2 linked regions of the Terriglobus roseus genome follow. The protein of the gene in region 2 interacts with the protein of the main gene of each other region in a pairwise test. Links are inferred from orthologs where the notes say so. Each region holds a gene or a part of one and is shown on either strand. Other genes may lie near its edges.

What was found.
Region 1: the proteins of lysA (region 2) and BLT38_RS02410 interact in binary tests that used the Escherichia coli proteins (3 or more experiments, as listed by UniProt). The link is inferred for Terriglobus roseus from one-to-one orthologs.

Annotation. Positions count from the first base shown.
Region 1 is NZ_LT629690.1:513,970-517,123, reverse strand. Bases 46-2,875 are described here. They hold BLT38_RS02410 (response regulator transcription factor), read right to left. Parts: upstream 1,948-2,875; coding sequence 1,144-1,947; downstream 46-1,143. Other genes in these bases: BLT38_RS02405 (hypothetical protein), read left to right, coding at 2,523-2,875; BLT38_RS02415 (sensor histidine kinase), read right to left, coding at 46-1,147. Also shown: more of BLT38_RS02415, read right to left, coding at 1-45; more of BLT38_RS02405, read left to right, coding at 2,876-3,095; BLT38_RS02400 (hypothetical protein), read left to right, coding at 3,095-3,154. UniProt on the Escherichia coli protein: Response regulator member of the two-component regulatory system CpxA/CpxR which responds to envelope stress response by activating expression of downstream genes including cpxP, degP, dsbA and ppiA.
Region 2 is NZ_LT629690.1:1,931,263-1,934,461, reverse strand. What follows is about bases 172-3,046. They hold lysA (diaminopimelate decarboxylase), read right to left. Parts: upstream 2,306-3,046; coding sequence 1,037-2,305; downstream 172-1,036. Other genes in these bases: BLT38_RS08245 (hypothetical protein), read right to left, coding at 2,753-3,046; BLT38_RS08250 (PspC domain-containing protein), read right to left, coding at 2,336-2,641; BLT38_RS08260 (hypothetical protein), read left to right, coding at 172-1,040. Outside these bases: more of BLT38_RS08260, read left to right, coding at 108-171; more of BLT38_RS08245, read right to left, coding at 3,047-3,199. UniProt on the Escherichia coli protein: Specifically catalyzes the decarboxylation of meso-diaminopimelate (meso-DAP) to L-lysine. Is not active against the DD- or LL-isomers of diaminopimelate.

The sequences.
Region 1 (3,154 bases), 1.4 Mb from region 2 along the record:
GTTTGGCTTTAATACCAGGTCCATCATCTCGAATAACGATGAGCCCTTTGCGCAGCGTTTCAACTCGTGAGAGTGAGACTTCGATTGCGATACGTTGCCGCGCAAATCGAACTGCATTTCGAAGGACGTTGTCTACGGCTCGTTGCAGAAGAACAGGATAACCACGAACCACAAAGCTTTCGACCACTGTACTCTCAACAGTTTTTTGGTGTTGCTCGGCCTCGAACATTGCGTCACGATGCGCTTCTTCAATAATTGTTCGCACATCGAAGAGTGTCGCTTCTTTATTTACTTCATTCCCGCTCTCAATTCTCGCGAGTAACAACATCTCGTGTACCAGGCTATTGAGGCGATACGACTCCTGGCGAATGCGATCAAGTTCCTGTTCAAGATCTTGACCAGCCTTCCTTTGTGCCAATGCCAGCGCGATATTCAGGCGCGTAAGAGGAGAACCGAGTTCATGCGATGCGTGCGCCAAAAAATCTTTGTATCCGACAACCAGAGACTCAATGCGTCCAGCCATCCCATTGAACGTACGAGCCAAATCCCCCAACTCATCCTTGCGTGTTGCAAGCGGGGCCTGCACTCTCACCTTCAGATCTCCGCCTCCGAACTTTTCCGTCGCAGTATTTAAACCGGTAAGTGGACGCACAACATAAGCCGCTACAAACAGAGAGAGAACGCCCGCGATGAAGATCGGTGACAATGTGCTGAGATGACGAAATAAAAAGTGCGGCTCCGCGGAAGGAATCGTTGCTAGATAAACATTCGGCCGTGGAGCAGAATCAATGCGAAGCGCCACGTCGGTGCCCTCTGGTGAAAACTTCACCACGAAGCCACCACTCTGCTCCGCACTCCGCACCATCTGTATTTGATCGGCGGAGAGAGAATGTCCCGCAAGGTCAGTCTTGATCGCAGTGTCGACTGCCACCAGCCGTCCATTCGCGCAAGCAGAACCGTCTTCGTGAAGTTGGGGTTGACCACTCTGATGTTGCAGTACTGCTCGTTCAGCACATCCTTCCAGTGCGTGGAACGGAACGGCCCGCGCTCCAAATGGCTTAAAGACAGACGGCAAGGATAATGCCAATAACGCAACCAATGACATCACGGCCCAGGTGATGAGCATGGTGCGAAAAAACAACTTCATGTTCCACTCTCGCCGCTCATCTGCACGTAACAATACCCTACGTTGCGAACAGACTTGATTCGCTCCGAACCATCGGGATGTGTTCCAAGCTTTCGCCGAAGATTGTTCACTAGATTGTCGATACTACGATCGAAGCTATTGGGTTCACGCCCAAAGATGATGGGAATCAATTCTTCACGAGTGAGAGGTTCTCCTGAGCTAAGCAACAACAAACGGAGTAAGCCATATTCCGCTCCAGTCAGGTCAAGCCGCTGACCGGATAACAAGAGAGATCGTTCTGCCTCATACATCGCAAGGTCGCCCACCACAATCTGACCACTCCTCTCTTTGCGGTGTACGCGTCGCAGTATGGACTTGATGCGGGCAATCAGTTCTTCTGGCTGGAATGGCTTGGCTAGATAGTCATCAGCGCCACTCTCTAGTCCACGTACTCGATCTACCGACGCATCCCGCGTAGTCAGCATGAGAATCGGCGTGTCTGTGAATTCGCGTAAGCGCTTGAGCACTTCGAAACCGTCGATGCCAGGCATGCTTACGTCGAGGATGATGAGAGAAAAGCATCTCTGACGTGTTTGAAGGAGTCCATCTTCGCCACTCAGTGCCGAATGAATAGAAAAGCCTGCTGGGATGCAGTACTCCATAAGCAGAGACGCGAGAGAACGATCATCGTCAATCAGCAGCAGAGGGATCGATTGTCCCGCATCCGTTACCACTTGACGTGTCATTAACGTATTTTCGCTCATCCTGATCATGGGAACGTCGAGAACTGCCGCCAGATATTCGGAAAAGGCCATCATCATTTCAAATCCCTCATGGTCACACAGCTCGATCTCTGGTTGGTTGTGACGTAGAGAATCCCGCTATCCGTCTCGCCAGGGCTCGGATGCCCGACGCAAGACAGCACATCAAAAGAGCCTTTTCCGGAACCAATGCGCCAACCATAGGCGAGAGCCACTGGATGCTTGTTGCTATGTGTGTAAGCGCGATGCTTAAGGATGTGCTGTGCCGCTCCCCTCGTGATATGCGTGCATCACCAAACGGCGAGACCGAAACTGACATCTTGGCTGCGTGCTGAGTAAGGCTTGCCCTGCGGTTATGAAACATGCTGGCTCCTGTGTGCTAGACGGGAGCTTTGGCGGGAAGATGCGTTAGTCGACACTTCTCAACACAGGATGAATCTTTCACTGGTTCGTTGTGAAAGAGATTTGTCGTGAAGTGTCGAGAAGTAGTTTCTCGACCTAACGAAAGCACCTTGAGCCGCTCTAATCGGGAAAGAGCCACTCAATCCAACGCTCGGCCGCACTGGCAACAAGAACGTGCTGCAGGTCGAAACGAAGGCTCGCAATAACAAATCATCAAGTGTTCCCGGGAGATTATGAAGGACTGCTTCGCCTCGAAAAACCTGTATCAGCTGTTTGCCACAATTGCGATCGCCGTAGCCTCGCTTGGTATCGCCAAATCCGCAAACTCTCAGAGCGTGCTCTTCACAGAGACCTCCATCGCAAGCAGTAACCCGACCGCGAAAGATACATCCTCATCTCTCACCGAAGTCGATGCGCTCCCGGACGCACCCGCTCCTCAGAACGAAATGGACGCGCAAGATCAAGAGACATCGCATCAGACACAGACGAAGATCAACACAATTCCTCTGTTGCCTCCCAAGTTTGTCTCTGGAACCATGCTCACCGCACACGATAAGTGGGAGATCTACTATCACAAGACCTATTCACCAGCCGCAGTGATTTACCCGCTCTTTGGCGCGGGCATGAAGATGGCAAACCCGAAGAAAGAGTACCCGCGAGAATGGCAGGACGGAATGGGAGCCTTTGGGCGAACTACGGCAACGAGCTCGCCCAGCGTTCGGCTCGGAGTACGGCAGATTTCGCCACACAAGTACTGTTCCACGAAGACCCTCGATACAAACGTTCCGAGAGCAAGAACCCGGTAGTGCGTATCAGCCATGCCTTGGCATGGACAGTGGTGGATAAGTCCGACTCAGGTCACCGC
Region 2 (3,199 bases):
TCGAAATGGATGCGAATAGTGCGTTATGGCGTTATAACGGTGTGCACCTGATTTAGTCAGATTGTTTAGTCACGTACTGCTGCAACACCTTACATGGGGCTTCTGCTTTGAAACGTGTTTCTGTTGCTGTTCTGCTCTTGATCCTTATCGTTGGGGGCGCCTGGTATGCGTACGTGGCCTTCTCCACGGACGACGATACGCCGGACACACCGCTGGCGCAGATCCCACTTACGTTTGACGATCAAATGGCGATGGCGAATCTAGCTTGCGACGGCCATGCCAGCGTCGATGAGAAGAAAGTCATCGCATGCCGTACGTGTCCTCAGGGTTCTGACTTTGTGGGTGCCAGCAGCGGGCCAGACGCGGGATGGAGCAACAGCGGAGTTTTGACCGGCAGTTTCACCGCACCCGGCATGGATGAAGCGTTGATGCGAGCTTCGGGTTGCGAGTCGCACGCAAACAATATGGGCGGCGATTTTCTCTTTCGTAGGGACGGAAGCAAATGGTCTCTGGTCCGTTATGCGAAGTCCGCCATTGCGGATGACAAATGTTTGAAGTCGCTTTGGGGAGAGGGCAGGGATGCCGTGATCTGCCAAAATGGCGACATGCATCAGGGGTTTGCCAGCAGCGGCGTGCAATTAATGACGTTTGATACCACGCCACCGACGACTGTGATTGATACGGACACCTACCGGAAGGTCAACTTTGTCGTAGCAGAAGATGGCAGCGCGAATTGCGGTTTTCCGCTTGGGAATCCTCAGCAGACGATGCAGTTCGACAGGGTCGATCGTGCGTACCTTGTGCCTACCAATACGAACCGGCCGAGCGTGATCGTTAAGGTGACACTGGCACGGGCAAAGCCTGGCAAATCGGGTGTGGCAACCTGTCCTGCGGTGCAACCTGAAAGCTACACGGTGACCTGGAAAAATCTCGGCGACCATTTCGAGGCCGCCGAGGGGTACGTCGGATTGGCTGCGCGTGCCCAGGATCCTTGTTGCGATCTGATGGTGGCATCGCGCGTGGAACCGATCCACTACTAGAAGATTTCCGGAGCGAAGAGTTCGTCGTACGTTTCGCGGCGACGGATCAACCGCGCCTTTCCATCTTCGATGAGAACCTCGGCAGGACGGACCCGCGTGTTGTAGTTGGAACTGAGCGAGAGACCGTAAGCTCCTGCATCGAGAATGGCGATGAGATCGCCCTGTTCCGTTTGCTGCAAAGCGCGCGAGCGAGCAAAGAAGTCGCCGCTTTCGCAGACCGGACCAACGATGTCCGCTTCTTCTGTAGCAACTGCTTCATCGCGAACCACCGGCACAATCTCATGGTGTGCTTGATAGAGCGCGGGACGGATCAGGTCATTCATCGCGGCATCGACGATGGTGAATTTCTTATCGCCGTTGGCCTTGCGATACAGAACACGCGTCACCAGTGCCCCCGCCTGTCCGACGAGGAAACGACCAGGCTCCAGCAATAAGTGAACGTCCATGTCGCCGAGTGCGGACTGCAGAGCCGCAGCATACTTCTGCACCTGTTGGGCTGCGTCGAAACTCTTGTCGCCGTACTCAATGCCAAGGCCGCCACCCGCATCGACATTGCGGATATTGTGGCCATCGGCTCGAAGTTCACGCACAAGGTTCAGCGTCTTCTCAAGCGCTTCAGCAAAGGGCTCCACCTGGCGAATCTGCGAGCCGATATGAACGCTGACGCCTGTGGTTTCAATAGAAGGGAACTGTGCCGCACGAGCATAAACAGCACGCGCCAGTTGAATGCCAATGCCGAATTTGTGGGCGCTGAGGCCGGTAGAGATGTAGGGATGCGTTTCGGCGGAAACATCGGGATTCACACGCAGAGCGATGCGTGCTTTTTTGCCGAGCGCTGCAGCACGCGAAGCCAGCAGTTCCAGTTCCGGTTCGCTTTCAACGTTGAACTGCAGAATGTCCGCGGCGAGTGCAGCATCCATCTCTCCAGCGATCTTGCCCACGCCAGAAAACACGACGCGTGATGCAACTTCCGGTCCGCCCGCCTTGAGAACGCGCGCGAGTTCGCCACCGCTGACAATGTCAAAGCCGCAGCCCTGTGCTGCAAGCATCTTCAAAATGGCAAGTGAGGAATTTGCCTTCACGGCATAGCAAACAGTGTGCGGCGTACCGGCGAAGGCGTTCTGAAACAGCCCTGCACGTTCGGATATCTGTTTTGCGGAGTAAACATACAACGGCGTGCCAAAACTATCCGCCAGCCCAGCTATATCAACACCATCACACACGAGCCTCTGCTCGTCGTACTGAAACGGTCTACCCTGATCCATATCTTCTAGGGTAGACCGTTTTCGAGACTCTTACGAGGCAGTAGGCGGTTCCGTTGGGGGTACCGGCGGGTACTGCTGCTGGTACTGCGGCGGATAATTCGCGGGTGGCGGCGGAGGCGGATACTGGCCGGGATTCGGATAGCTCATGCCAAGCGGCTCTTCGGGAATAACGATCCAGCACACGACATACGCCAAAATGCCGCTACCACCGAAGATCACCAGCAACACCAAGATCAGTCGAACCGTGGTGGGATCCCAGCCATAGGAGCGAGCAAATGCAGCACAGACACCAGCAACCTTGCGGTCATAACGAGGACGAATCAAAGGACCGTACATGACGAAAACCCTCCCTTATGCGGCGTGTGGCTATTCTGCCACTAAGTAAGCCGTTGGGGAAGATTACGCAACAGATAGGCCACTGGTTCCGTAACGTTTGTGCGCGCAACGCTAATTGCCGCTATACGGCGACCTCATGTATTTGCGCGCCGCATCTGCCTGCGTTTGATCGCCTCCCGGAGCGGCAGCTTTCTCATATTGGGCTAAGGCTTCGTCGCGGCGCCCAAGCTTATCCAGCATCATGCCTGCGTTCAGGTTGGCGCGTTTACGCATCCAGTCACTGCAATTGGGTTGGTTGGCAGCGTTGAGATAGCTGGTGGCTGCGTCCTGCACCTGGCCCTGTCCACGCTGTGTTTCCGCGAGGCCGAACCAAGCAAGTTGCAGTCTTGGCTCCATGAAATAGCCGGGCTTTTCCGCGTCGGCAAGGACGGTTTTGTAGATAGCGATGGCTTGTGGGCCGTGACCAGCGTCCTTCATCAGGTTGGCCTCTTCAAGGCGGAAGAGGAAGTCGTGCGGATACTTCTGCGCCAACTTTTGCGATACGGCGTAGGCCTCGTT